One region of the Streptomyces sp. JLSY215 genome, then DNA from elsewhere that is predicted to be linked to it. Evidence: predicted binding sites of a transcription regulator. Region 1 holds the regulator's gene; the other holds the start of a gene.
What was found. Region 1 encodes HspR, which represses chaperone genes until heat shock. Its sites were predicted from a motif close to TTGAGNNNNNNNNNCTCAA; they were not measured.

Region 1 (15,908 bases):
GCCCAGCGCCTCAGCGGTGCGCAGCGCGTCGTCGACCGTGGTGTAGAGCTCGTCGTTGATCTCGTGGGTGACGCCGTCCTCCTCGCCGCCGGTCGGGGTGATCTCGACCTCAAGGATGATCTTGGCGGCGGTGGCCTTGGCCAGCAGCTCCTGGCCGATGGCCAGGTTGTCCGCGAGGGTCTCGGCCGAACCGTCCCACATGTGCGACTGGAAGAGCGGGTTCAGGCCCTTGGCGACGCGCTCCGCGGAGACGTCCAGGAGCGGGCGGACGTAGCCGTCGAGCTTGTCCTTGGGGCAGTGGTCCGTGTGCAGCGCAACGGTGATGTCGTACTTGGCGGCGACCACGTGCGCGAACTCGGCGAGCGCCACGGCGCCGGTCACCATGTCCTTGTTGTACTGGCCGCCCAGGAACTCCGCACCACCGGTGGAGATCTGGATGATGCCGTCGCTCTCGGCCTCGGCGAAGCCCCGCAGCGCGGCGTGCAGCGTCTGCGTCGAGGTGACGTTGATGGCCGGGTAGGCGAACTTGCCGGCCTTCGCCCGGTCGAGCATCTCGTTGTAGACGTCGGGGGTTGCGATGGGCATCTGTCCGCTCCTTGTGTATGCGGGTGTGCGTTCTTGGCCCTGACCAGGGGGCGAGGACTTCGCCGGGGCCATCTTCCCAGACTCGATGCCTTGCTCCACATCGCCCATCCGGCCGTCATGCGAAAGGGCGGCCGGTTTCACGTGAAACCAACCGCCCCCTGCATACGCTCCAGGTGGGAGCCCCGGCGGGCCGCCCGGACCGCGCTCAGCCCAGGCCGAGGTCGCCGAGCTGGTAGCCGGTGATGTACGGAAGCCCCGCCTCAGCGATGGCAGACGCCGCGCCCCGGTCCACGATCGTTGCCACCGCAACGACCTCGGCGCCCGCCTCGCGCGCCGCCTCGACGGCGGTCAGCGGCGAGCCGCCGGTGGTGGAGGTGTCCTCGACGACCAGCACCCGGCGGCCCTTGATGTCCGGACCCTCGATACGGCGCTGCATACCGTGCGCCTTCTGCGCCTTGCGGACGACGAAGGAGTCCAGCCGGCGGCCGCGCGCGGCGGACGCGTGCAGCATCGAGGTCGCGACCGGGTCGGCGCCGAGCGTCAGCCCGCCGACCGCGTCGTAGTCCAGGTCCGCGGTGATGTCCAGCATCAGCTGACCGACCAGCGGCGCGGCCTCGCCGTCCAGGGTGATCCGGCGCAGGTCGATGTAGTAGTCGGCTTCCTTGCCGGAGGAAAGCGTCACCTTGCCGTGCACCACGGCCTTGTCCTTGATCTGCTGCAGCAGCGCGCCGCGCACGTCGTCACTCATGGCCATGAGCTTAAGACCCCGGGCCCGGAACCCCGGGGTCCGGACCACGGGCTCAGGACAGCGCCCGCCAGCTCCACGTGGTGGAGATCTCCAGCGGATCGATCGGCGTAACCAGGCGCGGCAGCGAATTGAGACCGTTCGGCGGGCCCGACTGCGGCTCCACGCAGACCGCCGCCTCCTGCTCGTCGTAGATCACGACCCACTCGGCACGGCTGGTCACCGTCAGCTGGAGCCGCCCCGGCCAGGTGAGCGTGACGTCCACGCCCTGCGGCATCCCGAAGCAGTCGTCCCACGGCCCCGGCTTCGGCGGGATCCGGCGGCCGGTCGGGAGGTGGTCCGCGCCCCGCTCCTCCTGCCACTCGGCGTCGAAGTCGACGGTGACGTCCGCGCCGCCGTCCCCCAGATTCCGCAGAAACCACGGGTGCCAGCCGGCCTGCGCCGGGAAGGAGTCGCCGATCGTCTCGACGCCCATGGTCAGGGTGAGCGAGGAGCCGTCCTCGGCGAGCTCGACCAGCTGGGTCACCGTCCCCGGGTACGGCCAGGGTGCGGCCGGATCGGTGAGGTCGTAGGTGAAGGCGGCCGCCGTCGCGCCGGCGCGCGCGGTCCGCCAGCGGAGGTTGCGGCCGGTGCCGTGGATGGCATGCGGCGCGGCGTTGACCGGCATCTGATGCAGCTCACCGCCGTTGCGGAAACGGCCGTGGTCGATCCGGCCGCACCACGGAACCATCGGGAAGCTGCCGTACTTGTCGCCCTGCCGCAGCAGCTCCAGGCCGCCGACGCGGAGGCTGCCGAGGCGGCAGCCGTTCTCCGGATGGACCGTCACTTCGGCGTCCCCGGCGGCCAGCCGTACGCCGTCCGACCGCGTCCGCGAGGCGCTCTGCGTGGTGTTGTCGGTACTCACGGCACGACCCTAACGGTGGGCCTGCGCGCGGCGCCGGTGCCCTCGCCGACCGGCCGCGTCCCGGTCACCGCGCTCAGCGGCGACGGCGCAGCACCCGGCCGACGACCACGGCCGAGGCCAGCACCACCGCCGCGGCGGGCGCGGCCCAGCGCAGCGTCGCCGAGGCCGTGTTCACCTCGGGCGGCGGCACCGGCGCATACCGCCCGCGTGGCGGTGCGTGGTCGACCTCTTCGGCGCTGCGCCCGATCATCGTCCGGCGCGCGTGGGCGGCCTCCGCGGGGGCATCGCCCTCGGCATCGCCGTCGTACGCATGGTCCGCGTCGCGCGCGCCGCCGCCGTCGAGCGCGGCATCCACATCGTCGAGATCGTGGACGTCATCGAGGTCATGGATGTCACCGAGGCCGCGCCCGTCGCCATGGGCCGGCGTCGCACCCCCGTCGTCGGCATCGTCCACAACGCTGTCGTCCACATCGCTGTCGTCCACATCGCTGTGGGGATCGAGCGACGGCGGCGGCACCTCGGTCTCGAAGATCCCCTGCCGCGACGGCTCCCCGGACGGCTCCTCGGGCGTCTCTCCGGACGGCTCCTCAGCAGGGGCCGCCACCGGCCGCTGCTCCAGATCCGCCGCCAGGTTCTCCGCGAAGCGGTCGAGGAGGCGGCGGCCCGCGGCCTCGGCGGACCGGTCGGTCGCCTCGGCGAGCCGGCCGTCGCCGCGCAGCTCGCCCGTGCAGACCAGGTTCGTCCCGGGACCGGGCTCGGCGACCGGGACCAGCCGTACGGTCAGCGTCAGCGCGACCGCGCCGTCGCCACGCGACTCCGTGCCCTTCACCTCGAAGACCAGCGCGGCGTCATCGGGGGCGGACCTGCCACCCTCGTCGGCGATCGTCAGCGTGCCGCGATACGTGATGGTGGAGCTGCCGATGCGCAGCCGGAGCCGGCCCTCGGGAATGCGCGGGGCCGCATCGGCGTCGAGCTGGACTCCTGGGACGCAGCGCGCCACGCGCTCCGGCTCGGTGAGTGCCTGCCGCACGGTCCCGACGGGAAACGGAACGTACACCTCATGCTCCATGGCAACTGAGCCTACCCAGCACCCCCCGCACCAGTGCCCGCTGCGTACAACTTTCTGCGCACCCGGGCCGGACGGGCCCGCGGCCCGCCCCCGCGGCGTACCCTGGCGCGCCCTCACTCCTGATAGCGCGGGTGCATCAGCGTGGAGGGCACAACGGAGCGGATCCGGCCCGCGGCCGCCCCCAGCTCGTCGGCCCGCAGCGCCTGGCGGGTGACGGAGACCAGCGGGGGCGCGTCCGGCGCCAGGCCCAGCCGGGGCGGGCGCCGCGCGGCCAGCACAAAGCCCCAGTACCTGACCCGTCCGGACGCCGGCACACCGGCCTCCGGCGCGGGGGACGCCGGGGGCCCGTCCGGCCCGACCAGGCCGACGGCGCGGTCCGGGGCACCGGAGAAGTCGACGAGCCGCCCCGGGACGCGGTACGGGACGGTCGCCAGCCCCACCGAACGCAGCGTCGCGTCCACCGTCCAGTACGACCGCGGCCGCTGCAACGGCGCCCCGGCGTGCACCGCCAGCCGCCCGCCGGGGGCCAGCATCCGCGCGACGAGCCCGTAGAACTCCTGCGAATAGAGCTTGGTGCTGGCCGTGATCCCGGGATCGGGGAGGTCGGTGAGGACCACGTCGTACCGCCGCCCCCGCACCCGGCCGCTCGCCCGGTCCCGCAGCCAGTCGAAGGCGTCCGCCGTCACCGTGTGCACCCGGGGGTCGTTCATCGAGTGGTGGTTGAGGTTCGAGAGACCGGGGTCCGTGCGGGCCAGGTTCAGGACCTCGGGGTCGAGTTCGACGACGGTGACCGAACGGACCGCGCGGTAGCGCAGGATCTCGCGGACCGCCAGGCCGTCGCCGCCGCCGAGGACCAGCACCCGGCCGTGCGGGCCACCCGCCATCGCCGGGTGCACCAGCGCCTCGTGGTAGCGGAACTCGTTGGCCGCGCTGACCCTCAGGCGGCCGTCCAGATACAGCTCCAGCGGCCGGCCGGAACCTTTCCTCCCGCGCCCCGCACCGCCTCCGCCCCCGGCCGTGCCGCCCGTGCCGCCGGTCAGCACCACCTCCTGGACGCCGGTCTGCACCGCGACCCGCACCGCCGCGCCGTACACCGCGCGCCGAGCGGCCCGCTCGAAGGACGAGGTCAGCAGCGCACCCGTGGCCAGCAGCGCGAGCACCAGCACATTGGCCAGGAGCAGCAACCAGCGCGAACGGCCGCTCAGATCGCGGCGGAAGAGCCACAGCACCAGCGCGGCGCCCGCCACCGCATTGACCCCGCCGGTGACCAGCGTGCCGGTCAGCTGGCCCAGGCAGGGCAGCAGCAGAAACGGAAACGCCAGCCCGCCGACGAGCGCGCCCACATAGTCCGCGGCGAAGAGGTCGGCGACCGCGCCGCCCGCGTCCTGGCTGCGCACCCGCTGGATCAGCGTCATCAGCAGCGGCACCTCGGCGCCGATCAGGACGCCGATGGCCAGGGAGAAGCCGACGAGCGCGGAGCGGGACTGGCCGAACCAGGCGAAGCAGGCGTAGAGCGCCATCGCGGAGCCGCCGCCGACCAGCGCGAGCAGCGCCTCGACCGCGCCGAAGCCGACCGCCGCCCGGCCGCGCAGCCGCTTGGCCAGCAGCGCGCCGATGCCCATGGCGAAGACCATGACGGACAGCACGACCGACGCCTGAGTGACGGAGTCACCGACCAAGTACGCGGCCATCGCCACCAGTTCGAGCTCATAGACCAGACCGCAGGCGGCGCAGACGAAGACGACGGCGAGGACGAGCAGCCGGCCGAGCCCGGACGGCACGGGCAGCCGCGCCGGTTCCATGGCCTCCGGCGGCCCGAGGGTGCCGGACATGGCGGGCTCTGGCGGGTCGATCATGAAACGAACGCTACGTGACGGTTCCGTACCCTTTTGTCACCCACACGAGTGCACTCTCCGTTCTACACATGATCCTTGCCGTCCGTGTTGTCGCGCAGCGCACGGGGCGTGCCGCCGGTGCCGTCATGCGCAGGGCATATGTATGCGTCCCGCCCCGAACCCCGGGGCACCGCACCCATGGCAGCCGTGCGCGACGAGGGGCGGCACGCCCCCTGCCGGACCCGCGTCTAGACGGCCGCGACCGCCGCCCGTACGCCCACCCGTGTGCGGGTGGCCACCAGTCGGCCCTCCTGCGGGTACGCGTGCCAGGTCCGCCAGCTCACCTGGCCGTGCCGACGCTGCGCCAGCATCGCGGTGAACGCATGCGGCGAGCCCGGGAACGTGCCCGCCAGGCCGTACGGATGTTCGGCGACCAGGGCGAGCAATTCCTGTGCGCGCCCCGCGAAGGAGCCGCACGACAGCGTCTCCACATGGGCGGCGAATTCGTACTCCCAGTCGCCCAGTCGCTTGGCCACACCGAGCGGCAGCGGCGTACTGCTGCCCGGCATACACGCGACGGTCTCGGAACACGTACCGCGTTCCTCCTCCAGAAGCACCTGATGAGAAGCCCCTAGCAGCCTCAACTGCACCTGAGCGTCGTCGAGTTGAAGGTCCAGCACCGCCAGGGCCGGCAGGGGTTCCCTGCCCAGGGCCCAGGCGAGATCGGAGGCACGGGTATCGGTGTACGCCGTTTTCAGGGTGGTGAGCATGGGTCGGCTCCGCAACACGCAGTGGATGGTGGGCCGGCCCGCCCGAGAAGGATCAGGGATGTACGACTGCCTGCCGGCTCGTGCCCACGTGGGATGCGAGAACTGGGGGATTCTCTTATGAAGAGGGAATCACGGATGGCAGGTCGGCCACAGCCGTTTTACCCATCTTCGATGGGTTTCCATCCCCTAGAGGGCCCCGCAGTTCAGTTGTTCAACAGCCAAGCGCCCGGCGGATGTTGACCATCAGGTCGCGGTCCGCCGGGCGCATATGCGGTCAAGCATGAGCCGTATGCATGTGTGCTGCATGTGTGCTGCATCTACGCAGCTGGGAAGGTGCCTGACGGTCGTTCCGAGGGCGCTCAGGAGCCCCCGCCACCGCCGCAGCCGCCGCCCCCACCGCCACCGCAGCCGCCACCCCCGCAGGAGGAGCCGCCGCCGCAGCCGCCGTGGTGACCACCATGATGGCCGCCGCTCGATCCGCAGCTGCTGCCGCCGCCACCGGCTGCCCACCAGCTGCTGTTCGAGCCCGAGTAGTCGCGGCGCCGCTTGCTGTAGCTCCCCCCGGGCCGGGCCGCCAGGGACACCAGCCCCACGACCACAAAAACGATCACGATGAACACCACGGCACCCATCATCTGCCCCACACTCCTCTCGTTCCCCCGAAGCGAGGCATCGCTCCGTCCGGCGCCCCGTGCGCCGCTGGCCGCCCTCGCCGGCGGCCGTCCATGTCTGTTGTGCGGGACTGATGCCCGGGGCCTTCGAAGCCCAAAGCACAGTTGAGGAAGTCCAGAGGTTCGGCGGAGGATGGCGCGCATGGACCGACCGCTGCTCAATCGCCGCCTCGCCGAATTCGGCACCACGATCTTCGCCGAGATGTCCGCACTCGCCGTACGGACCGGCTCCATCAACCTGGGCCAGGGCTTCCCCGACGCCGACGGCCCGGAGGAAGTCAGAGAGGCAGCGGTCCGCGCGCTGCGCGACGGCCGCGGCAACCAGTACCCGCCCGGCCCCGGCATCCCCGAACTGCGCAACGCCGTCGCCGCCCACCAGCAACGCTTCTACGGCCACCGCGGCCTGTCCTACGACCCCGACACCGAGGTGCTGGTCACCGCGGGCGCGACGGAGGCGATCGCCGCGTCCCTGCTGGCGCTGCTGGAGCCCGGCGACGAGGTCATCGCCCTGGAGCCGTACTACGACTCCTACGCCGCCTGCATCGCCATGGCCGGCGGCCGCCGCGTCCCCGTCACCCTGCGCCCGGACCCGTCAACCGCCTCGTACCACCTGGACCTCGACGAGCTCCGCGACGCCGTCACCGACGACACCCGCCTCATCCTTCTCAACACCCCGCACAACCCCACCGGCACCGTCCTCACCCACGACGAACTCGCCGCCGTCGCCGAACTGGCCGTGGAGCGCGACCTCCTCGTCATCACCGACGAGGTCTACGAGCACCTGGTCTTCGAGGGCGAGCACACCCCCCTCGCGTCGTTCCCCGGCATGCGCGACCGCACGGTCACCATCTCGTCCGCCGGCAAGACCTTCTCCTTCACGGGCTGGAAGGTCGGCTGGGTGACGGCCACCCCGCCGCTGGTGAGCGCCGTCCGCTCGGCGAAGCAGTTCCTCACCTATGTCTCCGCCGGCCCCTTCCAGTACGCCGTCGCCGAGGCCCTCGCCCTCCCTGACAGCTACTACACGGCCCTGCGCGACGACCTCCGCGCCAAGCGCGACATCCTCGCCACCGGCCTCACGGACGCCGGCTTCCAGATCTTCCGCCCCTCCGGCACGTACTTCATCACCACCGACATCCGCCCCCTCGGCGCCGCACTGTCCCACGAGGGCGACGGCTTCGCCTTCTGCCGCGCCCTCCCCGAGCGGGCCGGCGTCGTCGCCATCCCCAACGCCGTCTTCTACGACCACAAGGACCGGGGCGCGCCGTACGTGCGCTTCGCCTTCTGCAAGCAGGAGGAGGTCCTCCGGGAGGCGGCGGAACGGCTGCGGAAGCTCTGAGCGGCGGACGCCGGGCCCTCGACGCGGGCCCCGGAGCACGACGCGGGCCCCGGAGCCGAAGCTCCGGGGCCCGCGCAGCCGGGAAATCGAGGGTGCGGGGCTCAGGCCTCGCCGTCCCCCGGCTTGTCGTCGGAGTCGCCTTCGATCTCGGCTTCGAGGCCGAGCTGCTCGACGAGCCACTTGTCGAATTCGATCGAGGCGCGAACCCAGCTGACCGTGCTCGACACAAAGTGCTCGAGCGAGACACCGGTGCCGATCAGCATCGATGCCTCACCGATCAGACGGACCGTGCCGTCGTCGTGGGTGTGGGTGTAGGCCTTGGGCCACAGCGTCCGGCGGTTCCAGTCGTCGATCGCCTCCAGCAGCTTCGACTTGTCGTCGATGCCGTGGGCGCGGTCGTAGAACGTGCGGACGGAGAAGATCTGCTGCTCCTCCTCGCCGCGGAACATGAAGTACGTGCGGAACTGCTCCCACGGGGCGGCGAGGTCACCCTCCTCGTCGACTACGTACTTCAGCTCCATCTGGTCGAGGAGCTGCTTGACCAGGTCCTGGTCAGGCACGACGGGACCATCAGGCCCCGACGGCTCGGGTTCGGGCTGGCCCCCGAAATTCGGAATCGAGGACGGGTCGATGCTCACCGTGGAATTCCCTTCGTATGGTCCCTGCCATCCTCCCCCACATCCGCCCCGTCCTGGCAACCCCGGACGCGGCGGATGCGGGCAAGGTGTCGGTCAAGCCGCACGGTCGTCCCTGGTCAGGCCGTACCCTGCCGGACCGGCTCCACCGACAGCCGATCACCGTCCACATCGACCCGCACCGTGTCCCCGTCGAGGACCTCGCCCGCCAGGATGGCGCGGGCGAGCTGGTCGCCGATGGCCGTCTGGACCAGGCGCCGCAGGGGGCGGGCGCCGTAGGAGAAGTCCGGCGCCGGGGCGTCGAGGACCGGCTCCTGCCCCAGCCACGCGAGCCAGGTCAGGGCCCGGTCGGTGACGTCCAGGGTGAGGCGGCGGCCCGCCAGACGGCGCTGGAGGTGGTCGAGCTGGATCCGGGCGATGCGCTGGAGCTGGTCGGTGCCCAGGGGGTGGAAGACCACCACGTCGTCGAGGCGGTTGAGGAACTCGGGACGGAAGGACGCCCGGACCGTCTCCAGCACCTTTTCCTTCCGCTGTTCCTCCTTGAGGAGGGGGTCCATGAGGAAGGCGGAGCCGAGGTTGGAGGTGAGGATGAGGATGGTGTTGCGGAAGTCGACCGTCCGGCCCTGGCCGTCCGTGAGGCGGCCGTCGTCGAGGACCTGGAGAAGGACGTCGAAGACCTCGGTGTGGGCCTTTTCGACCTCGTCCAGCAGGATGACGCTGTAGGGGCGGCGGCGGACGGCCTCCGTGAGCTGGCCGCCCTCCTCGTAGCCGACGTAGCCGGGCGGGGCGCCGACCAGGCGGGCGACGGAGTGCTTCTCGCCGTACTCCGACATGTCGATACGGACCATGGCCCGCTCGTCGTCGAAGAGGAAGTCGGCAAGCGCCTTGGCCAGCTCGGTCTTGCCGACGCCGGTCGGGCCGAGGAAGAGGAACGAGCCGGTGGGACGGTCCGGGTCGGCGATACCGGCGCGGCTGCGGCGGACCGCGTCGGAGACCGACCGTACGGCCTCGGCCTGGCCGATCAGCCGCTTGCCGATCTCGTCCTCCATGCGCAGCAGCTTCTGGGTCTCGCCCTCCAGAAGGCGGCCGGCCGGAATGCCCGTCCAGGAGCCGACCACGTCCGCGATGTCGTCCGGGCCGACCTCCTCCTTGACCATGGATTCCTTGCCGCCCGAGGCGCCCTTGGACGCCTCCTGCTCCGCCTCCGCCGCGGCGGCCTCCTCCAGCTCCCTTTCCAGGCTGGGGATTTCGCCGTACAGCAGCTTGGAGGCGGTGTCGAAGTCGCCGTCCCGCTGGGCGCGCTCCGCCTGTCCGCGCAGCTCGTCCAGCTTCTCCTTGAGCTCACCGACGCGGTTGAGCCCCTGCTTCTCCTTCTCCCAGCGGGCGGTCAGCCCCCGCAGCTCCTCCTCCTTGTCGGCGAGGTCCTTGCGGAGCTTCTCCAGACGCTGGACGGAGCCGGCGTCGGTTTCGTTCTTGAGGGCCAGCTCCTCCATGCGCAGCCGGTCCACGGCCCGCTGGAGCTCGTCGATCTCCACGGGCGAGGAGTCGATCTCCATACGGAGCCGGGAGGCGGCCTCGTCGACGAGGTCGATGGCCTTGTCGGGCAGGAAGCGGGAGGTGATGTAGCGGTCGGAGAGGGTGGCCGCGGCGACCAGCGCGGAGTCGGCGATCTGCACCTTGTGATGGGCCTCGTAGCGCCCCTTGAGCCCGCGCAGGATGGCCACCGTGTCCTCGACGGTCGGCTCGGCGACCAGCACCTGCTGGAAGCGGCGCTCCAGCGCCGGGTCCTTCTCGATGCGCTCGCGGTACTCGTCGAGGGTGGTCGCGCCGACCATCCGCAGCTCGCCGCGGGCCAGCATCGGCTTGAGCATGTTGCCCGCGTCCATGGACGAGTCGCCGCCGGCGCCCGCGCCGACGACGGTGTGCAGCTCGTCGATGAAGGTGATGATCTGGCCCTCGCTGGACTTGATCTCCGCCAGGACCGTCTTCAGGCGCTCCTCGAATTCACCGCGGTACTTGGCGCCCGCGACCATCGCGCCCAGGTCGAGCGCGACCAGCCGCTTGTTGCGCAGCGACTCGGGGACGTCGCCCTTGACGATGCGCTGGGCCAGCCCCTCGACGACGGCGGTCTTGCCGACGCCGGGCTCACCGATCAGCACCGGGTTGTTCTTCGTGCGGCGGGACAGCACCTGCACCACACGGCGGATCTCGTGATCGCGGCCGATCACCGGGTCGAGCTTGCCCTCGCGGGCGGCCGCCGTGAAGTCCGTACCGAACTTCTCCAGCGCCTTGTACGTGCCCTCCGGGTCGGCATTGGTCACCCGCTGCCCGCCCCGGCTCGCCTCGAACGCGGCCAGCAGCTTCTTGGCGCCGGCGCCCTGCTGCTCCAGCAGCTCACCGGTGCGGCCGCCCTTGGCGGCGATGCCGATGAGGAGGTGCTCGGTGGAGACGTAGGCGTCACCGAGATCGCGGGCGCGCTGCGTGGCGTCCGCGATGGCGGACAGCAGGTCGCGGTCCGGCTGCGGGGGCGCGACGGTCGAACCCTGGACGCTGGGCAGCCCTGCCAGCTGACGCTCGGCACCGTTGCGCAGCGCGGCGGCATCGGCCTCGACGCTCGCCAGCAGGTCCATGATGTTCTCGTTGTCCTGCCCGGCCAGCAGCGCGAGCAGCAGATGCGCGGACGTCATGTCCGCGTGACCGGCGGTGACCGCCCGCTCATTGGCGGCGGCCAGCGCCTCCCGGCTCTTGTTGGTCAGCTCGGCTTCCACGGCCCGGTGTCCTCCCTGTGTGCTGTTCCGATACGTCTTGCTGGTTCCAACGTGCGATAAGTTGAGTCTATTCCACTCAAGGCTGTATCTCACGCCTACGGGTGAACGAGGGCGAACGCACCTTCGCTGCCGACCACAGCCGGTAACACTGGCCTTCGACCACGAGGAGGTGCAGCATGACGGCTATGGCGCACGAGCCCCTGCACACGCAGGACGACACCCTCCTGGAGGGCTTTCTGGCCCTGGAAACTCCGACCGGCTTCAGGGCCGAGCTCATCGAGGGGGAGATTGTTGTGACACCGCCACCGGACGGCGATCACGAGGACTACCTGAGCACGGTCAACCGGCAGGTGCTACGGGAGTCGGCAACCGACATGGAATGGTCCGGCCACAAGGGACTCGTACTGTCCGCAGCGGACAACCAGCCCGCTGACCACGTGATCCCCGACGCCACCATCGCGCCGCGCGCCCGGCGGATCTTTCGAGGCGCGCCTCCTTGGATGCCCAGCGACGGCGTCGCCATGGTCGTCGAGGCGACATCGACCAGGCCCCGTAACGACCGCGAGGGCAAGAGGCGCGCCTACGCCCGCGCCGGTATTCCGCTCTACCTCCTCGTCGACCGCGACAGGTCCACGGTGACGCTGTTCAGCGAGCCTTCCGCAGAAGACTACGTGGGCAGCACCACAGTTCCCTTCGGCAAACCCGTCCCCCTCCCCGCCCCCTTCTCCTTCGGCCTGGAGACCACCGACTTCCTCTGACTCTCATTTCCGCAACGGCCCGCAAGCCCTGAGGAACGCGGGCCTACCCTTGCCCCCATGGCCCACGACCTCAACGCCCTCACGCCCGAGTACCTCGCCTTCTGGGGCGAGTACCTGATGCCGACCCTGACCACGCTGCGTACGAACGGGACCCCGCATGTCGTCCCGGTGGGCGTCACCTACGACGCCGGGCAGCGGATCGCGCGGATCATCACGCGCAAGGACAGCACCAAGGTCAAGAACATCCTCGCCGCCGGCGCCGCCGGCGCCGCCGTCGCGGTGTGCCAGGTGGACCGCGGCCGCTGGGCGACGCTGGAGGGGATCGCCCGGGTGCGTACGGATGCCGAGTCGGTGGCCGACGCGGTGAGCCGGTACGCCGAGCGGTACCGCCGTACGCCGGAGCCGAACCCCGACCGCGTCATGATCGAGATCGCCGTGACCAGGGCGATGGGGCGGGCCTGAGCCCCATACGGACCCCACACTGCCCTCGTACGGACCCCCGCACGGCCCCCGTACGGACGACCCACGGACACTCCCCGGGACATCCCCCGTCCGGGCCTGGCCGAAAACGGACGCTCCGCGCCCGCCATCTTGTCTTCACCTGGTACCCAGGAGAAGAGAAACGGCAGGCACCGAGCAGGAATGGAACAGTTCCGCACCCAAGCGGACCTTCTCGGCCCTCCTTCGAGCACAAGACGGCAGCTGGAGGCCCGCATGGCGCAGGTGCTGTGCACCGCAACGACCGTTCCCCGGCCTGTTCCCCGCCGCCCGGCAGTCACCCCTCCGCACCCACGCGCGGAACTCTGCCCCCGGTGCGGCGGCCAGCTCGCCATCAACCAGGACGGCTGGAAGATCTGCCACGCCTGCGGCTATGCCTCGCCGCCCGGTACCGCCCCTCCACCCCGGGGCGTCTGCGGGGGTATCGTCGCCCCCACAGTCGCCACGCCCCGGAGGGCACGATGAACCCGGTCCGAGTGACGGCGATCGCCTGCCTGATGCCGCTGTCCGAGCTGGACGAGGATCCGTTCCTGGTCGACGACCGCAGTCAGCACGACATGTGCAAACAGTGGGCGGCAGCCCGTGATTACCGCCTGACCTGCCGGCTCAGCCTGCATCAGCTGCGCGCCGACCACAGTGCGCTGTGGAGCGATGTCGAGGACGGCCTGGTCGATGTGTTCGTGGCGCCCAACCGCCGGGCGCTGGAGAACGCCATCGACGGGGCCGATGAATTCAGCGCGCGCTGCGCTGCGGCGGGCGTACGCCTGGAGATCGCCGACCTCGACGAGCCGGTCTACACCCTGGCGATGAAGTCGCATGTGCACCGGCGGCTGTCGATGCCGACCGCCGGATACAACGGCTGCTGAGGCCCCGTACGGACGACGATCCGCAGGGACCACGATCCGCACGGACGACGAAGGGCCGGGGTGCATCGCACCCCGGCCCTCGTCATGCCTACGGCCAACGGCCCTACTCGGAGCGCTTGTTGGGCCGCCACACCACCAGCGCGCTGGTCTGCTGCACATCCTGATACGGCACCAGATCGCGGCGGTACGAGGCATGCACCGCCGCCTCCCGCTGCTGCATCGCGCTGGCCGCGCCCTCCAGGGCGCCCTGCAGCTCGGCGACCCGCTGCTGAAGGGCCGCGACCTGGTTCTCCAGCTCGATGATGCGCTTGATGCCCGCGAGGTTGATGCCCTCGTCCTGGGACAACTGCTGCACCGTACGGAGGAGTTCGATGTCCCGGGCCGAATAGCGGCGGCCCCGCCCGGCCGTGCGGTCGGGCGAGACCAGCCCCAGCCGGTCGTACTGGCGCAGGGTCTGCGGATGCAGGCCGGAGAGCTGAGCCGCGACGGAGATGACATACACCGGCGACTCTTCGGTCAGTTCATATGGGTTACGACGCTGCCCGCCCCGGCTGTCCATCTCAAGCTCCCTTCGCGGCCTGGAACAGCTCCGCCCGCGGGTCGGATCCCGCGGTCGCCTCGCGATAGTTCTCCAGCGATTCCTTCGCCTTGTCGCTCAGGTCCCCGGGGACCTGTACCTCGATGGTGACCAGCAGATCGCCCCGAGTGCCGTCCTTACGGGCGGCGCCCTTGCCCCGGGCGCGCATGGTGCGTCCGTTGGGGGTGCCGGCCGGCAGCTTCAGCGTGACCGGCGGGCCGCCCAGCGTCGGCACCTTGACCTCGCCGCCCAGCGCGGCTTCCGGGAAGGTGACCGGCACCGTGACGGTGAGGTTGTCGCCCTTGCGGCCGAAGACCGGATGGGCATGGACATGCACGACGACATACAGATCGCCCGCCGGGCCGCCCTGCTCGCCCGGCCCGCCCTTGCCACGCAGCCGGATGCGCTGCCCGTCGGAGACGCCGGCGGGGATGCGTACCTGCATGGTGCGGGCGCTCGTTGCGCGTCCGCTGCCCTTGCAGACCTCGCAGGCGTCCTGGGCGATCAGGCCCCGGCCCTTGCAGTCGGCGCACGGGTCGGTGAGCGAGAAGCCGCCGCCCGCGCCCCGGCTGACCTGGCCGGTGCCGACACAGGTCGGACAGACCCGCGGCGTACCGTTTTTGTCGCCGGTGCCCGCACAGGACTTGCACGGCTCCTTGCTGGACATCCGCAGCGGGACCGTGGCCCCGTCGACCGCCTCGGTGAAGCTCAGCGTCACCTCGGACTCGATGTCCTGTCCGCGCCGGGGCTGCGTACGGGTGCCCGCGCCGCCCCGGTTGAACAGGCCGCCGAAGACGTCCCCGAGGCCGCCGCCGAAGCCGCCGCCACCCTGGCCCCCGCCCTGGGAACCTCCGAAGAGGTCACCCAGGTCGAAGTTGAAGCTGCCACCGCCGGCGCCGGGGCCCGGCCGGAAGCCGCCGTTGCCGAACAGCGCCCGCGCCTCGTCGTACTCCTTGCGGCGCTTGGGGTCGCCTAGGACGTCATTGGCCTCGGAGATCTGCTTGAAGCGCTCCTCGGCCTTGTCGTCGCCCTTGTTGGCGTCCGGGTGGTTCTCGCGGGCGAGCTTCCGGTACGCCTTCTTGATCTCCGCTTCGGTGGCGTCCTTCGGGACGCCGAGGACCTTGTAGTAGTCCTTCTCGACGAAGTCCTTGGTGCTCATCCCCGACGTCCCTCCTTCCGCGCGATTTCCTTGTGTGTCCCCACGTCAGCCCTCTTCCGGGCCACCGCTCTCCTCGTCCGAGGCCTTGGCGCCCTTGGCGTCGTCCTCGGATCCGGACTTGGCGCTCTGCGCACCCGGCTGCGGCTCGGCAACGGCGACCCGCGCGGGGCGGATCGTTCGCTCACCGATGCGATACCCGGGCTGCAGGATCGCCACGCACGTGGTCTCCGTGACATCCGGTGCATACGAATGCATCAGTGCCTCGTGGATCGTCGGGTCGAAGGGCTCGCCCTCCTTGCCGAACTGGGTCAGACCCAGCTTGGCGACCACGGCCTCCAGCGATTCGGCCACCGACTTGAAACCACCGACCAGTTCGCCGTGCTCGCGGGCGCGGCCGATGTCGTCGAGGGTGGGAAGGAGCTCGGACAGGACGTTCGCCGAGGCGATCTCCTTGACCGTGACCCGGTCCCGTTCCACCCGACGGCGGTAGTTCTGGTACTCCGCCTGGAGCCGCTGGAGGTCCGCCGTGCGCTCGTTGAGCGCCGAACGGGCCTGGTCCAGCTGCGCCGTCACGGCCACATCCTGGATGCTTTCGTTGGCGTCCCCGGCCGGGGCCGAGCCCGCCTTGTCGGCGGACCCGGCCTCCTGCGCCGCGTCTTCGGGAGCGGCGTCAGAGGGGACGTCAGGCTTCTCGTCGAAGCCCGGGGTCTCCTCCGTCACGCGGCACCGTCC
Region 2 (15,908 bases), 1.7 Mb from region 1:
CGCCGCCTTGACGGAGCGGTAGGGATCCAGCGGCCGCAGCCCCTCCCAGATCCGCTCCCACAGGCCCCGCGTGGGGATCCGCCACCGCCTTCGCCGCATCATGCGGACGGGGTCTCCAGGGCGTAGCCGACGCCGTGGACCGTGCGGATGCGCTCGGCGCCGATCTTGCGGCGCAGCGCCTTGATGTGGCTGTCGACCGTCCGGGTGCCGGAGGCGTCCGCCCAGTCCCACACCTCGGCCAGCAGCTGCTCACGGGAGAGCACCGCGCGCGGGGTGTTCGCCAGGCAGACCAGCAGATCGAACTCGGTCGGGGTGAGGTGCACATCCGCGCCCCGGACCCGGACCCGGCGCTGCGCGTGGTCGACCTCCAGCTCGCCCAGCCGCAGGATCCCGCTGCGCGGCGTGTGCGCGGCCAGCGCGGCCCGCTCCACCCGGCGCAGCAGGACGTGCACCCGCGCCGCCAGCTCCCGCATCGAGAACGGCTTGGTCATGTAGTCGTCGGCGCCGACCCCGAGGCCGACCAGCATGTCGGTCTCGTCGTCGCGCGCGGTGAGCATCATCACCGGCACCGGCCGCTGGGCCTGGACCCGGCGGCACACCTCCAGGCCGTCGAAGCCCGGCAGCATCACGTCGAGGACCAGCAGATCGGGCTGCCAGGCCTCGGCGGTGTCCACCGCGGCCGGGCCGTCCGTGGCCGTCTGCACCTGGAAGCCCTCGGCGCGGAGCCGGGCCGCGATGGCGTCGACGATCGTCGGGTCGTCCTCCACGACCAGCACCCGGCGCTGGGCGCCCGGCGTGGCCGCGGTGGTGCCGCCCTGGGTTGTCTGAGTCTGGTCCATCGCCCGCCCCTGCATTGCCCCTGCGTGGTCGCGTCTTACTGGGCAGCAGCGTAAAGCCATGCCGTCACTGTCGGCTACGCGCCCTTGCGCGCAAGATGCACCGCGTCGGGGACACCTCGGGCAACGGGGATTTCTTCCGTGCGTACCCCAATGAATCCGGCATTCCGTAGTGCCCGCTCGAAAGCGGACGACGGCTGGGCGGACCATACGGCGAGCACTCCGCCGGGCGTCAGCCGGGCGTGGCAGGCGGCGAGACCGGCGGGGGAGTAGAGGCCGGTGTTGTCGTCGGTGACGGTCCAGTCGGGGCCGTTGTCGATGTCCAGGCACAGGGCGTCGAACGGGGCGCCGCCGCCGTGGAGATGCCCGACGAGGTCGGTGTGCACGATCTCGGTCCGGGGGTCGGCCAGCGCGTCGGCCGAGACGGCGGACAGCGGGCCCGTACGGTGCCAGTCGATCACCGCGTCCTCCCGCTCGATCACGGTGATCCGGCCCCAGCGCGGCTCGGCGGCCGCCCGCGCCAGCGAGAACCCGACGCCCAGGCCGCCGATCAGGACCGCGGGCCGCGGCCGGCCGGCGGGGAGGGCGTCGAGGGCGGCATCCATCAGCAGTCGCTCGGAGCGGCCGTCGGAAGTGTCCATCAGGAAACAGCCGTTGGCGATGATCTCGTAGACCGCGGGTTCCTCCCCGGTCCCGCCGGGGCCGGGTCCCCCGCCCCGTTGCCGCAACACGACTTCTCCATAAGGGCCTTCGCGGCGGTCGAGGGTGCGCGGTGCCTCCTGGTCGAACGGGGCGTCGGCCGTCTGGTGCGAAGGAACGGGAGCCATGCGGGCCATCTTGGGCGACGGCGGCGGCGCCGGTCCAACCGATTGCGGAAGGGGCGGTCGGGCGTTTCGCGCACAACGTGAGACTTCTCATCGAGGTTGAGCGGAGTGATGCATCTCACCTCCACAGCTCACTCATGGGTTGAGCGTGCAGGGTGGTCGCGAACGTACTCCGGGACGGAAGGGGGCTCGCCGTATGAGCTGGGTGGACACCGTCGGCGGCAGGCCGGCCGACACCGCGCGGCCGGGCGCCCTCGCGGGCATTCCGCGGCAGCGCCGCGAGGCCCCGGCGGAGCCCCGCGGCGGAACGGGACCGTCCGGCCGCCGCCCGCGGCCCTGGCGGCTGCTGCCCACCCCCACCGGCACCCCCTTCACCTTCGGCTACGCCGTCGTCCTCGCCGCCACCTCGCTGTTCGCGGCGCACGCCGACCCCACCCTGGTCTCCGAGCTGCTCCGCGGCTCCAGCACCGACATCGTCCATCTGGCGCAGGCCCCGCTCCTGGTGCTCGTCGCCTCCGCCCTCTGGATCGCGGGCGGTCTGACCTCCGGCTACGCCCTCGCCTTCCTCTTCACCCTCACCGCCCTGGAGCGGCGGATCGGCGGCCTGCGCACCGCCGCCGTCTTCTTCGGCGGCCATGCGCTGGCCACCCTCGCCACCGAACTCCCGGTCGGCTTCGCGGTCGCCGCCGGGCAGCTGCCCGACAGCTCCCTCCAGCGCCTCGACTACGGCATCAGCTTCGGCGTGATGACCTGCATCGGCGCGCTCGCCGGGCTGCTCCCGGCCTGGTGCCGCTGGCCGCTGCTGGCCGGCGCCGGCTATTTCGTGATCGCCGGCCTGCTCGCCTACGCCGACCCGATGACCGACTGGGGCCATCTGCTCTCGCTCACCCTCGGCGTGGCGAGCCGGCCGCTGCTGCGCCGGTGGCGGGACCGGCGGGTGGCTCAGCCGAGCCAGATCAGCATCCCCTCCCCCTCGTCCGCCGCCGCACGGAAGAACTGCCGCAGCCGCTCGTAGTGCCCGCTCACATAGTCCAGGGACTCGCCGCGCCGCCAGACGATGGCCGGGTAGACCTCCGCCTCGGCGAGCTCGGCCGGGGCGACGCCCGAGACCAGGCTCGCGCCGGACAGCCGGGTCATGGCCTCGGCGGCCACCTGAACCCGGGCCGGGGTGAGATAGCGGGGCGGCCCGTACCCCCAGTCCTCGGCGTCCGCTATGGCCTCCTCGCCATGGACGACGTCCACCGGGAAGCCCGTACGGCGCAACAGGAAGCCCAGGGCGTCCCAGGCCTTGTCGATGTCGAGGCAGCGCGCCTCGCCGGGCTCCTCCACGGCTTCTCCGGCCGCCTCCCACCGTCCGCTGACCAGCTTCAAGGCCCACTCGGGAGCCCCGGTCGCCCGGTCGAGTTCGGCGGCCGTGACCCGTGCGTACTCTCCGATCATGCTCATGGTCCGGATGCTAGGAGCGGGCACTGACAACGCCGGGCACCCGACGCAGCGGCCCGCGCGTGCGGGGATCAATTCCGGCCAGGAATCCTCCGTCGACTGGGACAATGGCCATCGCGTCACCGCGTGCCGCGGCCCCTTGCCCACCCCGCAACAGGAGTTCACCCGCCTTGTCCCGCGCCCAGGAATACCCCGTGCCCGACCCCGCCGCACTCGGCCTGAAATCCGACTGCGGCAGCTGCTTCGGGCTCTGCTGCGTGGCGCTGCCGTTCGCGGCCTCGTCGGACTTCGCGGTCGACAAGGAGGCCGGCACGCCCTGCCGGAACCTCCAGAAGGATTTCCGCTGCGGGATCCACGCCGATCTGCGGCAGCGCGGTTTCTCCGGGTGCACCGTCTTCGACTGCTTCGGGGCGGGCCAGAAGGTCTCGCAGGTCACCTTCGGCGGCCAGGACTGGCGCCGGGCACCGGGAACGGCGCGTGAGATGTTCGAGGCGTTCCCCGTCATGCGGCAGCTGCACGAGCTGCTCTGGTACCTGGCCGAGGCGCTGACCCTGCCCGACGCCCGCCCGGTGCACGCCGGTCTGCGCAGTGCGCTCGACGCCACCGAGCGCCTCACCCACGGCACCGCCCAGGAGCTGGCCGGGCTGGACATGCCCGCGCACCGGGGCGAGGTCAATGCGCTGCTGCTGCGCACGAGCGAGCTCGTACGGGCCAAGGTGCCGGGGAAGAAGAAGGACCGGCGCGGGGCGGATCTCATCGGGGCGCGGCTGAAGGGCGCCGCGCTGCGGGGCGCCAATCTCCGCGGGGCGTGTCTGATCGCCGCCGACCTCCAGGGCGCCGATCTGCGGTCCGCCGATCTGATCGGCGCCGACCTGCGGGACGCCGATCTGCGCGGCGCGGACCTCACCGGCAGCATCTTCCTGACGCAGTCCCAGCTCAACGCTGCCAAGGGTGACGCCGCCACCAGGCTGCCGGCCGCCCTGAGCCGTCCGGCGCACTGGTAGCGGGAGCGGCCGCCGCGGCTGATCGCTGACAGCGAACGGACGACGGGGAACATCTCCCGGGCCCCTTGCATTGAGTGAGTAAAGCTCAACTTGTTTGCCGAAGGGGAGATCATGGCATCGACGTCCACACCGCTCACTCTGCCCGTGCTGCCCCTCGATGACGAGGTCGTACTGCCGGGCATGGTGGTGCCCCTGGACCTGTCCGACGCGGAGGTACGGGCGGCGGTGGAGGCCGCGCAGGCCGCCGCCGACTCGGGCTCTTCGGGTAACAAGCCGAAGGTGCTGCTTGTGCCCCGGATCGACGGGAATTACGCGGCGATCGGCACGCTGGGCCGCATCGAGCAGGTCGGGCGGCTGTCCGACGGCGACCCGGGCGCGCTGATCCGCGGGCTCGGCCGGGTGCGGATCGGCTCCGGCACGACCGGGCCCGGCGCCGCGCTGTGGGTGGAGGGGGCCACCGTCGCCGAAGAGGTGCCCGCCCCGCTGCCCGGCTCGGTCGGCGAACTCGTCACCGAATACAAGGCGCTGGCCACCAGCTGGCTGAAGAAACGCGGTGCCTGGCAGGTCGTCGACCGGGTGCAGGGCATCGACGACGTCTCCACGCTCGCCGACAACTCCGGCTATCTGCCGTTCCTGACCACCGATCAGAAGGTCCGGCTGCTGGAGACCGTCGACCCGGTCGCCCGGCTCAAGGCCGCCACCGACATCCTGCGCGGGCATCTCGCCGAGCAGGACGTCGCCGAGTCCATCGCCAAGGACGTCCAGGAGGGCGTCGACAAGCAGCAGCGGGAGTTCCTGCTGCGGCGGCAGCTGGAGGCGGTGCGCAAGGAGCTCGCCGAGCTGAACGGCGATCCCGAGGACGAGGGCGACGACTACCGCGCCCGCGTCGAGGCCGCCGAGCTGCCCGAGGACGTCCGCAAGGCCGCCCTCAAGGAGGTCGACAAGCTGGAGCGGTCCAGCGACCAGAGCCCCGAGGGCTCCTGGATCCGCACCTGGCTGGACACCGTCCTCGAACTGCCCTGGAACGAACGCACCGAGGACGCCTACGACATCGCCGGCGCCAAGGAGATCCTGGACGCGGACCACGCCGGTCTGGAGGACGTCAAGGAGCGGATCACCGAGTATCTGGCGGTGCGCAAGCGCCGCTCGGAGCGGGGGCTGGGGCTGGTCGGGGGCCGCCGCGGCGGGGCGGTGCTCGCGCTGGTCGGGCCGCCCGGAGTCGGCAAGACCTCGCTCGGCGAGTCCGTCGCGCGGGCCATGGGCCGCAAGTTCGTCCGGGTCGCGCTCGGCGGCGTACGGGACGAAGCGGAGATCCGCGGCCACCGCCGCACCTACGTCGGCGCGCTGCCCGGCCGGATCGTCCGCGCCGTCAAGGAGGCCGGTTCCATGAATCCGGTCGTCCTCCTCGACGAGATCGACAAGGTCGGCTCCGACTTCCGGGGCGACCCGGCCGCCGCCCTTCTGGAGGTCCTGGACCCGGCGCAGAACCACACCTTCCGCGACCACTACCTGGAGGTCGAGCTCGACCTCAGCGATGTCGTCTTCCTGGCCACGGCGAACGTCCTGGAAGCCATCCCCGAGCCGCTGCTCGACCGGATGGAGCTGGTCCGGCTGGACGGCTACACCGAGGACGAGAAGGTCGTCATCGCCCGGGACCACCTGCTGCCGCGTCAGCTGGAGCGGGCGGGCCTGGAGTCCGGCGAGGTGACCCTGGAGGACGCCGCGCTGCGCAAGCTGGCGGGCGAGTACACCCGCGAGGCCGGCGTACGCAACCTCGAACGGGCCGTCGCCAGGCTGCTGCGCAAGGTCGCGGCCCAGCACGAACTGGGCGAACGGGAGCTGCCGTTCACCGTCGGCGTGGACGAGCTGCGCCCGCTGATCGGGCGGCCGCACCACACCCCGGAGTCCGCCCAGGACCCGGCCGAGCGGCGCACGGCGGTGCCCGGTGTGGTCACCGGCCTCGCGGTCACCGGCGCGGGCGGCGATGTGCTCTATGTCGAGGCGTCGCTCGCCGACCCCGAGACCGGTGCGTCCGGCCTGCAGCTGACCGGCCAGCTCGGCGACGTCATGAAGGAGTCCGCGCACATCGCGCTCTCCTTCCTGCGCTCGCACGGCGCGGAACTGGAGCTTCCGGTCGGCGATCTGAAGGAGCGCGGGGTGCATCTGCACGTCCCGGCCGGCGCGGTCCCCAAGGACGGCCCCAGCGCGGGCATCACGATGACCACGGCCCTGGCCTCCCTGCTCTCCGGCCGCCAGGTCCGCCCGGACGTCGCGATGACCGGCGAGGTCTCCCTCACCGGCCGGGTGCTGCCCATCGGCGGCGTCAAGCAGAAGCTGCTCGCCGCGCACCGTGCCGGGATCACCACGGTGGTCATTCCCAAGCGCAACGAACCGGACCTGGACGACGTACCGGCCGAGATCCTCGACGACCTCGAGGTGCACCCGGTCTCGGACGTCCGCCAGGTCCTGGAGCTGGCGCTGGTGCCGGCCTCCCAGGGCTCCGCGCCGGAGGTGCCGGTGGCGGCGTGAGCATGACGGTGGGGCGGCCGGTCCCTCCCACCAGGGACCGGCCGCCCCACCGCACCGCAACCATCGGTTGAGCAACCCCAACGGCGCCCGGCCACCTCCGCGAGAGCGGCGCCGGCTTAGGCGCAAAAAGGGGCCGTCAGCCGTTGGCCAGGGCCTGCAGGCGGTCCAGCGCGCCGTTGAAGCGGTTGTGGTCACCGACCGTCGCGCCGCTGGAGGTGTACTGCCAGATGGTGTGGAAGCCCCAGCCGCCCGGGAGTTCCCCGACCGAGGAGCCGTAGCGCGGGACCCACAGCGGATTGATGCTGCCGAAGGCCGCGGAGTTGCCGGTGCACTGCTTCCACCAGCTGGTGGAGGTGTAGATGACGGCGTCCCGGCCGGTGCGCGCCTTGTAGGTGGCGAACCAGTCCTTCATCCAGTTCACCAGCCCCGCCGCGCTCAGCCCGTAGCAGGTCGAGCCGTAGGGGTTGTACTCCATGTCGAGCGCCCCGGGCAGGGTCTTGCCGTCCTTGGACCAGCCGCCGCCGTGGTCGACGAAGTAGTTGGCCTGGGCGGCGCCGCTGGAGGTGTTGGGGGTGGCGAAGTGGTACGCGCCACGGATCATCCCCGCGTTGTAGGAGCCGTTGTACTGCTGCGCGAAGTACGGATTGGTGTAGCTCGTGGACTCGGTCGCCTTGACGTACGCGAACCGTGCCCCGCTGTTCCAGAGCGTCGACCAGGCGACATTGCCGTTATGGCTGCTGACGTCCACGCCCTCGACGGACGCCGCCAGGGAGGACGACGACGCGGCGATACCGGTCGTGGCCCCTTCGTGCTTGGCGATCTGGGAGCCGGCCCAGTCCTGTTCGGGGTGGGTGGGCTCCGTCGCGCGCCCGGGGGCCGCGGCACCAGCGGTGCCGGAAGCGCCGAGCAGGAGGGAGAGGACCGCCACCAGGATCCCGGCCACGGTCGCCAGGGAACGGGCCGGGCGGTGGGGAAGGGGGCGGGAGTGAGGGGAGCCGGATCTGAGCACGGGCATACGTGCCTCCGTAGATCTCGAGGATCCAGGTGAGTGACCTGAGGGGGGAAGGTCGAGTGACCTGAGGGGTCGTCCGAAGAGAAGGATCGGCCGGCATGACACTCGTACTTGGCTGCGTGCTTACCTGCGTACCTACTTGCTACCCACTTGGTGTGGCCATGCCACAAAGGACGATACGCGCGTAGACCAGCGTGACAAAAGAGGGGGACGGGGCTGCCGTTGGTCTAATCCTGCGAAATACTGGCCGAGCTGCGGCTTCGGCCGCCGGCGAAAGAAACTTTCAGGCAAGGAAAGCGGGAAAGGGCCCTGACGTGCACAACACCGGAGCCGACGGAATGACGGCGGACGGCGAACAAACTGGTGTGGACCACGTATTCCTGTCCCTGGAGCGCGAATTGGCGGTATTCCTCCGCCGGGCCCGAGCCTCCTCCGGGGAGCTGGCGCGCGAGGTCCACCCCGATCTGGAGCCGGCCGCCTACGGCCTGCTCTTCCGGCTGGCCGACGCCGGGGCTCAGCGCGCCACCGAACTCGCCGCCTTCTTCGGCGTCGGCAAGGCCACCATGAGCCGCCAGCTGCACGCCCTGGAAAAGCTCGGACTCGTCGCCCGCGAACCGGACCCCGCCGACGGCCGGGCGGTCCTGGTACGCATCACCGACGAGGGCCACGAGCGCTTCAACCGCGTCCGCACCGCCCGCCGCGCCCGCTACGCCCGCAACCTCGCCGCCTGGGACCGCGCCGAGGTCGCCGAGCTGGCCCGCCTCCTGCACCGCCTCAACGCGGAACAGGAAGGGGACGAGGGCTGACGCGGCGCCGCCGCGCCGGCCGGCGGCACGGCGCCGGGGCCCGTCGGCGCCGCCGCGCCACGGAAATTTGTCACGGCGCCACAAAAATCACCGACGCGTCGTCCCGCGCCTTCCCCCGCGGATACGCCGTCGCCTCCGGATCCGCCGCCTCCGCCGCCCGGACCCGGTCGATCAGCGCCTGTGGCCCCTGCCCCGCGACCAGCTCCGCGCACCGGTCCCAGGACCCCTCGCGGAAAACCTCCACCCAGCGGCCCGCGCCGTCACTCAGCGCGGTCAGCGAGCGGACCTCGGAGCGCGGGGTGCTGCCCGTCACCGCGCGCCCGGCCACCGCCGGATCCGCCGCCGCGGTGAAGAAGCCGCCCTCGGCGTTGCGCAGCGCCTCGACCGCCCGGCCGTACTCCCGGCCCGCGGCAGCGCGTTCGGCGGAGCCGCGGGGCAGTGCCCGTACGGCGTCCCGCCGGGCGCGGACGGCCGGGGGCAGTGCGTCCAGCCGGGAGTCCAGCACCGGATGTACCGATCCGTCCGGGTGCTCCAGAAGCAGCACGGAATCGGACAGCACCAGGTGCTCGACGGTGTCCCCGGACCACCGCGCGGCGACGACAGTTGCCTGCGGAGTGCGGACGTGAGAAAGGTCACAGGAGGCCCGATGGGCGTCGGCCGTCCGGGAGATGGCCGCGGCGAGCGCCTGCGTGAGCGTCATATCCCGGTGTGAACCAGACAGTTCGAGCATTGCGCCCCCCAGTCGCGCGGTGAACCACGGCACCGAATGGCGGCAGCCGTAGTCCCCCTCCGGCGGTGTCACCCCGTCCAGCAGCACCAGGACTCCGCCCTGCCCGTCGGCGGGCAGGGCGACCGATGCGTAGTCCTCGTTTGGGCGTTGGGGGTCGCCGGGCTCGGAGGCGAGTTCGATGCGCATACGGAAAAGTCTGCCGGAGCGGGCGGATCCGGCGTCGGCGCCGGGCGGCCACGGCGGTGCGGGCGTACGGGCAGGCCGGCGCCGTACCGAGGGCGGGGCCCGGGGTGCCGGGCGGGTGCGGGCGCGCATCCTTCCAGGACCGGGGCGCATCTCCAAACCTGTCTCGGGATTGCGCCGGGTTGCAGCCGCAACCGCCGACGCACGCAGGTTGATGGTCAAACTCCGATTGATGTTCACTCCTTCAGGTGGCCGGGCATGTGTTGCCGAGCCACTGCGCGGTGCCGGTGGAATGGTCGATGCCCGGATCATGGGGCGGGGCCATGACGTTCGTCGCGACGCGCAGAGCCGGGCTGTTTCTCCTTCGCGGAAGTGTGCGCTGCTGCGGTTTCGCACAGGTCTCCTCCGCGGGCGGAGAAATGAGCCGGGTCGGCGCCGCCACACGGCGTGCGTAGGCGAGACAGGAATGCGAGCAGCGGTGCGGATGAAGCGGCTTCGGGGCGGCGCAGGGAAGCCGGGTTCACCGGCCGGTTCGGTCTCGGGGCCGGGCACGGGCTCGGGACCGGGCACAGGCGCAGGGCCGGGCACGACGGCCGACGGTGCGGGCTCCACGGGACGGCGTCCCGCGCGGGTGCGCAACCGCCTTGTCGGGGCCGTGGCGGTGGTCGCCGCGGCCGTCCTGGGGGCCGGTGCCCCCGCCGTCGGCACCGCGGCCGACAACGCCCAGACCTCCCAGCAGCTGGTCGACCTCGCCGAGTTGAACGCGCGCGCCATCGCGCTCGCGCACTCCCTGGCCGACGAGCGTGACGCGATGACCGCGTATGTGGCGGCCGGACGCGGCACCCGCACCCTCGGCACGCCGGGCGCCACCGGCACCCGGGCCCGCGCCGCCGCCACCGGCACCCGGGCCGGCGCCGAGAGCGCGGAATCCGCCTCCCAGCGCGACCGGGTGGACCGGCAGATCAAGGAGCTGCGCCAGGAGGCCAACGACGCCTCCGGGGACACCAAGGTGTTCGCCGCCGCCGAAAAGCTCCTGGCCGGGCTCCAGCAGACCCGTCACGAGGCGCTGACCGGGCCCGGCACGCCGGAGGAGACCTACGCCGCCTACACCGAGGTCGTCCAGGCGCTCGGCGCGATCAGCGACGACATCGCCCGCGGACTGCCCGCCCGCGCGGACGCCGCGGACGCCGACACCCGTGCGCTGCCCGCCCTCGGCCGCGCCGCCGACCAGGCCGCCGGCACCCGCGGCCTGCTGCTCGCCGCACTGGGCGCGGGCGGCCCGCAGCCCCGGCTGACCGCCGCCGCCCAGGTGGCCCATCTGCGCGAACAGGGCGCCCTGGGCGACTTCGCGCAGGCCGCGAGCGACGGTGCCCGGGAGCACTACGACCGCACCGTGACCGGCGGCGACGTCACCACCGCCGAGCGCTATCTGACCCGCCTCACCGACCAGCCCCGCCTGGACGCCACCGATCTGCGGCTCAACCGCCGACGGGTGCAGTCCACGCTCACCGCCCGGGTCGGGCTGATCCGCGGCGTCGAGTCCGGGATGGCCACCGCCGACATCGAGCGCCTGAGCACCCTGCGCGACGACGATGTGACGGCGCTGGAGGTCCGTATCGGACTGGAGGGCCTGTGCCTGCTGCTGGCCGTCGGCGCCGGCATCTGGGCCGCCCGCACGATGACCCAGCCGCTGGCCGCGCTGCGCATCGGCGCCAAGCGGCTCGCCGAGGACCCCGGTCACGAGGAGCCCATCACCTACAAGGGCCGCGACGACGAATTCGCCGCCGCCGTACGGTCCGTCAACGCGCTGCACGCCCAGGTCAGCGAGCTGGCGCAGAAGAACGAGGAACTGGCGGGCGAACGCAAGCGGCTGGTCGGCGGCCGGCAGCGGCTGGTCGCCGAGCGCGAGGTGCTCCAGGACCAGGCCGCGGAACTCAAGCAGGAGATCGCCGACCTCAACGAGCGGCTGGCGGCGCTGCGCTCCGGCGTGCACGGGCGGTTCGTCAGCCTCTCGCTGCGCACCCTGGGCCTGGTGGAGCGCCAGCTCGCCGTCATCGAGTCGCTGGAGGAGAGCGAGCAGGACCCGGAGCGCCTCGACACCCTCTTCAAACTGGACCACTTCGCCGCGCGGATGCGCCGCAACAGTGAGAACCTCCTGGTCCTGGCGGGCGCCGAACAGCACGGCAACAGCCATCCGGGCGCGGTACCGCTGCTGGACGTGCTGCGCGCCGCCATCAGCGAGATCGAGCGGTACGAGCGGGTGCACATCCAGTCGCTGCCCCCGCACTCCCAGGTCGCCGGCTTCGCCGCGGACGACCTCAGCCATCTGGTCGCCGAACTCCTGGAGAACGCCACCGCGTTCTCGCCGCCCAACGCCCATGTCGAACTCTCCGGCTGGCTGCTGGAGAGCGGCGAGGTCATGCTCTCCGTCCAGGACGAGGGCATAGGGATGACCCCCGACCGCATGACGGAGCTCAACGAGCGGCTCGCCGACGTCGACGCGGCCTCGGCCTCCGAGACCATCGACGAGGCGCTGGGCCTCGGGCTCTATGTCGTGGTGCGGCTGGCCGCCCGGCACGGCGTACGGGTCCAGCTGCGCGACCAGAAGCAGGGCGGCGTCACCGCCGTCGTCGTCCTGCCCAAGTCGATCCTGCCCACCCGCCCGTCGCCGGCCGGTGCCACGCCGTCGACCGTGCCGCAGGACCTGGCGCACACCCCGAGCCTGCCCGGCTCGGTCGCCGAGGCGAACTCCAACGCCCTGCCGACGCGGGTGGCGCGGGCCGAGGCCCCGGTGCCCGCAGCGGATGCGGATGCGGAGAGCGGCGCGGCCGGGGCCGAGCCCGATGCGCTGGTGGCCGCCGCGGAGCGGGCCATCGAGGCGGCCGGGGCCGGCGCGGAAGGGGCCGGCGAGCACACCCGGCCCGCCGACGAGACGCCGCAGGCACCCACGGAGGCGACGGACGCGCCCGCCGCCGGCGACGACCCGTACGCCATCGGCCCGGACGCACACACCCGCGCCGACGGCGCCCCGGCCCCGGCCGCCGCGCCCGAGGCCGACGAGCCCTCCGCCGACGCGCCGTCCGCGGACAAGCCGTCCTCCGATGCGCCGCCCGCCACCGGAGCGGCGGCCGAAGCGGCGCCCGCCGAGGCGGCGGAAGCGGCGGCCGGACCGGACGCCGAAGAGACCCCCGCCGCATCTCCTCAGAAGCGGCGGACCGCCACCGGCCTGCCCAAGCGCACGCCCAAGGTCGTGGCACAGCAGTCGGCACCCGCCGCGCCGCGCAAGAGCGGCGCCGCCACGGCCGATGCGCTGCGGCGCCGGCTCGGCGGGTTCCAGCAGGGGGCGCGGGACGGCCGCCGCGAGGTCGAGGCCGAGATCGCGGAACGCACCGCGGAGCAGACCATTCCACAGACCGACACCGACGGAGCGGGGGCCCCGGGAGAGAGCCACGTTGTCGAGGAGGCACGCGAGTGAACGCGCAAGCGCCCGCTGGTTACGGACACGGGCTGAGCAGTCAGGCGAGAAATCTGCACTGGCTGCTGACCAATCTGGTCGATGAGGTCCCGGGCATCCGCTCGGTGGCGGTGGTCTCCTCCGACGGACTGCTGCTGCTGGCCTCCGACCCGGGGCTCGCGGACGAGGCACAGCCGGGAGCCGACGGCCCCCAGGGGTCCAGCGCGGACCTGGCCACGATCGTGTCCGGGCTCGGCAGCCTCACCGGCGGTGCGGCGAAGCTGATGGACGGCGGCGAGGTCAAGCAGACGATGGTCGCGATGGACGACGGCAGCCTGTTCGTCATGTCCGTCAGCGACGGCTCGCTGCTCGGCGCGTATGCCACCCCCGACTGCGATATGAGCGTCATCGCCTACCACATGGCGCTCTTCGTCGGCCGGGCCGGCCATGTCCTGACCCCCGAACTCCGCACCGAACTGCGTCAGTCGATGGAGAACGCCCAGTGAACGACCGTAGTGAGCGAGCCCTTCCGAGCCACATACCGGGCCGGCGCCAGGCCCGGCGAAGCGAGGTTCCGGCATGAGCGGCAACCCCAAACTCCCGAAACGCGGCGGGGACAGAAAACCCGCGCGGGTACGGCCGTACTCGCTCACCGGCGGCCGGACGCGGTTCGGCCACGTCCTGCTCGTCGAGACGTTCGTGGCGGCGATCGAGGCACCCGAGGAGCGGCGTGAGCTGACCTCCGGTGGGTGGGGCGACCGCGTGATGCCCGAGATGCGGGCGATCGTCGAGCTGTGCCGCCGGATGCGCTCCGTCGCGGAGATCTCCGCGCTGCTCAAGATGCCGCTGGGCGTGGTCCGCGTACTGCTCAGCGATCTCGCCGACCAGGGAAAGATCCGCGTCTACGGCACCGGGCACGGCACCGGCCGCCCGAACCGCGCGCTGCTGGAAAGGGTGCTCGGTGGACTTCACAAGCTCTGACACGACGTCGGCCGGGCCGATGACGAGCGGTGGTGCCGCGGGAGCGGCCGCCGACACGGGACTGCAGAGCTGGCAGACGGACCGCAGCCGGGCACCGATCGCCACCAAGATCGTGGTGGCGGGCGGCTTCGGCGTCGGCAAGACCACCTTCGTCGGCTCGGTCTCGGAGATCACCCCGCTGCAGACCGAGGCGGTGATGACGCAGGCCAGCGAGGACACCGACGATCTGACCGCCACCCCGGAGAAGACCACGACCACGGTCGCGATGGACTTCGGGCGGATCACCCTCGACCAGGACCTGGTGCTCTACCTGTTCGGCACGCCCGGACAGCAGCGCTTCTGGTTCATGTGGGACGACCTGGTGCGCGGCGCGATCGGCGCGGTCGTGATGGCCGACACCCGTCGGCTGGAGGACTGCTTCCCGGCGCTCGACTACTTCGAGAGCTGCGGCCTGCCGTATGTGGTGGCCGTCAACCACTTCGAGGGCACCCGGTCCTACGCCGTGGACGACGTCCGCGAGGCGCTGACCGTGCCCGAGCACATCCCCGTCGTGATCATGGACGCGCGGGAGCGGGCCACCGTGGTGACCGCGCTGCTGTCGCTGGTCGGCCATGCGATGGAGACCGCTCCCCAGTAGGCCGCCGCGCCCCCTCCCGAGACACCTCCCCTCAACAGCAGGAACAGAGAAGAGCACCGCCATGCGGAAGATACTCATCGTCGGAGCCGGCCAGTCCGGTCTCCAGCTCGCCCTTGGCCTCCAGGACAAGGGCTACGAGGTCACCCTCATGTCCAACCGCACCGCCGACGAGATCCGCTCCGGCCGGGTCATGTCGACGCAGTGCATGTTCGACACCGCCCTCCAGCACGAGCGCGACCTCCAGATCAACTTCTGGGAGAACCAGGCCCCGCGCATCGAGGGCCTCGGCGTCTCGGTCGCCGCCCCCGGCAGCCACGAGTCGCCCGAGGGCACGCAGCGCGCCATCGACTGGGTCGGCACGCTCGACGGCTACGCCCAGTCCGTCGACCAGCGGGTCAAGATGGCCGGCTGGATGGAGACCTTCGCGCAGCGCGGCGGCCAGCTCGTCATCCACGGCGCGGCCGTCTCCGACCTGGACTTCTTCGCGAGCCGCTACGACCTGACGCTGGTCTCGGCCGGCAAGGGCGAGCTGGTGTCCATGTTCGGCCGGGACGCCTCCCGTTCCCCCTACGACGCCCCGCAGCGCGCGCTGGCCGTCGCGTACGTCCAGGGCGTGGGCCCGCGCCCCGAGCACCCCGAGTTCGACGCGGTCCGCTGCAATCTCGTGCCCGGCGTCGGCGAGCTCTTCGTCATGCCGACGCTGACCACCTCCGGCCGCGCCGACATCCTCTTCTGGGAGGGCATCCCCGGCGGCCCGGTGGACGTCTTCGGCTCCGTCAAGGACCCGCAGGAGCACCTGGCCACCACGCTGGAACTGATGAAGACGTTCCTGCCCTGGGAGTACGCGCGCTGCACCAAGGCCGAGCTGACCGACGCCAACGGCACGCTGGCCGGCCGCTACGCCCCGACCGTCCGCAACCCGATCGGCAAGCTGCCGTCCGGCGGTCTGGTCCTCGGCGTCGCGGACGTGGTCGTCGCCAATGACCCGATCACCGGCCAGGGCTCCAACTCGGCCGCCAAGTGCGCCGCCTCCTACCTCGGCTCCATCGTCGAGCGCGGCGAGGAGCCCTTCGACGCCGACTGGATGCAGGCCACCTTCGACCGCTACTGGAACACCGTCCGGCACGTCACCAAGTGGACCAACGCGATGCTGGCCCCGCCGCCGGAGCACGTCCTGAACATCCTCGGCGCGGCCGGCCAGATCCAGCCGATCGCCGACCGGTTCGCCAACGGCTTCGACGACCCGTCCGACTTCGAGAACTTCTTCTACGACCCGGACAAGGCGAACGCCTACCTCGCCGCGTTCAGCGGCTGAACGGGCTCGGCGGCCGGGCCGGCATACCGGCTCGTGCCACTCCCGGCCGGCGGACTCCTCCAGACGGTCCGCCGGCCGGGCTCCTTGCCATCAGGCTTCCGCCGGCCGGTCGTCACGCCGCATGCCGTCGGTCGCCTGAGCCTCCAGCCGCCCC

Region 2: the regulator HspR is predicted to act here: its motif matches at 4,178-4,196, upstream of lon (endopeptidase La).

What each region holds. Positions count from the first base shown of each region.
Region 1 covers NZ_CM185022.1:4,120,039-4,135,946, forward strand. The annotation lists gene fbaA (class II fructose-bisphosphate aldolase) at 1-585, opposite strand, end outside; gene pyrE (orotate phosphoribosyltransferase) at 791-1,333, opposite strand; gene AC5677_RS18390 (aldose epimerase family protein) at 1,386-2,234, opposite strand; gene AC5677_RS18395 (SRPBCC family protein) at 2,308-3,303, opposite strand; gene AC5677_RS18400 (polyamine aminopropyltransferase) at 3,417-5,159, opposite strand; gene AC5677_RS18405 (DUF2617 family protein) at 5,387-5,908, opposite strand; gene AC5677_RS18410 (hypothetical protein) at 6,268-6,543, opposite strand; gene AC5677_RS18415 (pyridoxal phosphate-dependent aminotransferase) at 6,722-7,915, shown strand; gene AC5677_RS18420 (YbjN domain-containing protein) at 8,017-8,553, opposite strand; gene clpB (ATP-dependent chaperone ClpB) at 8,670-11,318, opposite strand; gene AC5677_RS18430 (Uma2 family endonuclease) at 11,495-12,076, shown strand; gene AC5677_RS18435 (pyridoxamine 5'-phosphate oxidase family protein) at 12,134-12,538, shown strand; gene AC5677_RS18440 (hypothetical protein) at 13,036-13,440, shown strand; gene AC5677_RS18445 (heat shock protein transcriptional repressor HspR) at 13,544-13,999, opposite strand; gene dnaJ (molecular chaperone DnaJ) at 14,001-15,176, opposite strand; gene grpE (nucleotide exchange factor GrpE) at 15,222-15,896, opposite strand; gene dnaK (molecular chaperone DnaK) at 15,893-15,908, opposite strand, start outside.
Region 2 covers NZ_CM185022.1:5,852,907-5,868,814, forward strand. The annotation lists gene AC5677_RS26320 (sensor histidine kinase) at 1-102, opposite strand, end outside; gene AC5677_RS26325 (response regulator transcription factor) at 99-839, opposite strand; gene AC5677_RS26330 (spermidine synthase family protein) at 914-1,663, opposite strand; gene AC5677_RS26335 (rhomboid-like protein) at 1,857-2,675, shown strand; gene AC5677_RS26340 (YfbM family protein) at 2,603-3,106, opposite strand; gene AC5677_RS26345 (pentapeptide repeat-containing protein) at 3,274-4,107, shown strand; gene lon (endopeptidase La) at 4,219-6,636, shown strand; gene AC5677_RS26355 (lysozyme) at 6,773-7,651, opposite strand; gene AC5677_RS26360 (MarR family winged helix-turn-helix transcriptional regulator) at 7,987-8,454, shown strand; gene AC5677_RS26365 (protein phosphatase 2C domain-containing protein) at 8,525-9,370, opposite strand; gene AC5677_RS26370 (sensor histidine kinase) at 9,999-12,842, shown strand; gene AC5677_RS26375 (roadblock/LC7 domain-containing protein) at 12,839-13,327, shown strand; gene AC5677_RS26380 (DUF742 domain-containing protein) at 13,401-13,802, shown strand; gene AC5677_RS26385 (GTP-binding protein) at 13,822-14,439, shown strand; gene AC5677_RS26390 (styrene monooxygenase/indole monooxygenase family protein) at 14,501-15,754, shown strand; gene AC5677_RS26395 (coiled-coil domain-containing protein) at 15,845-15,908, opposite strand, start outside.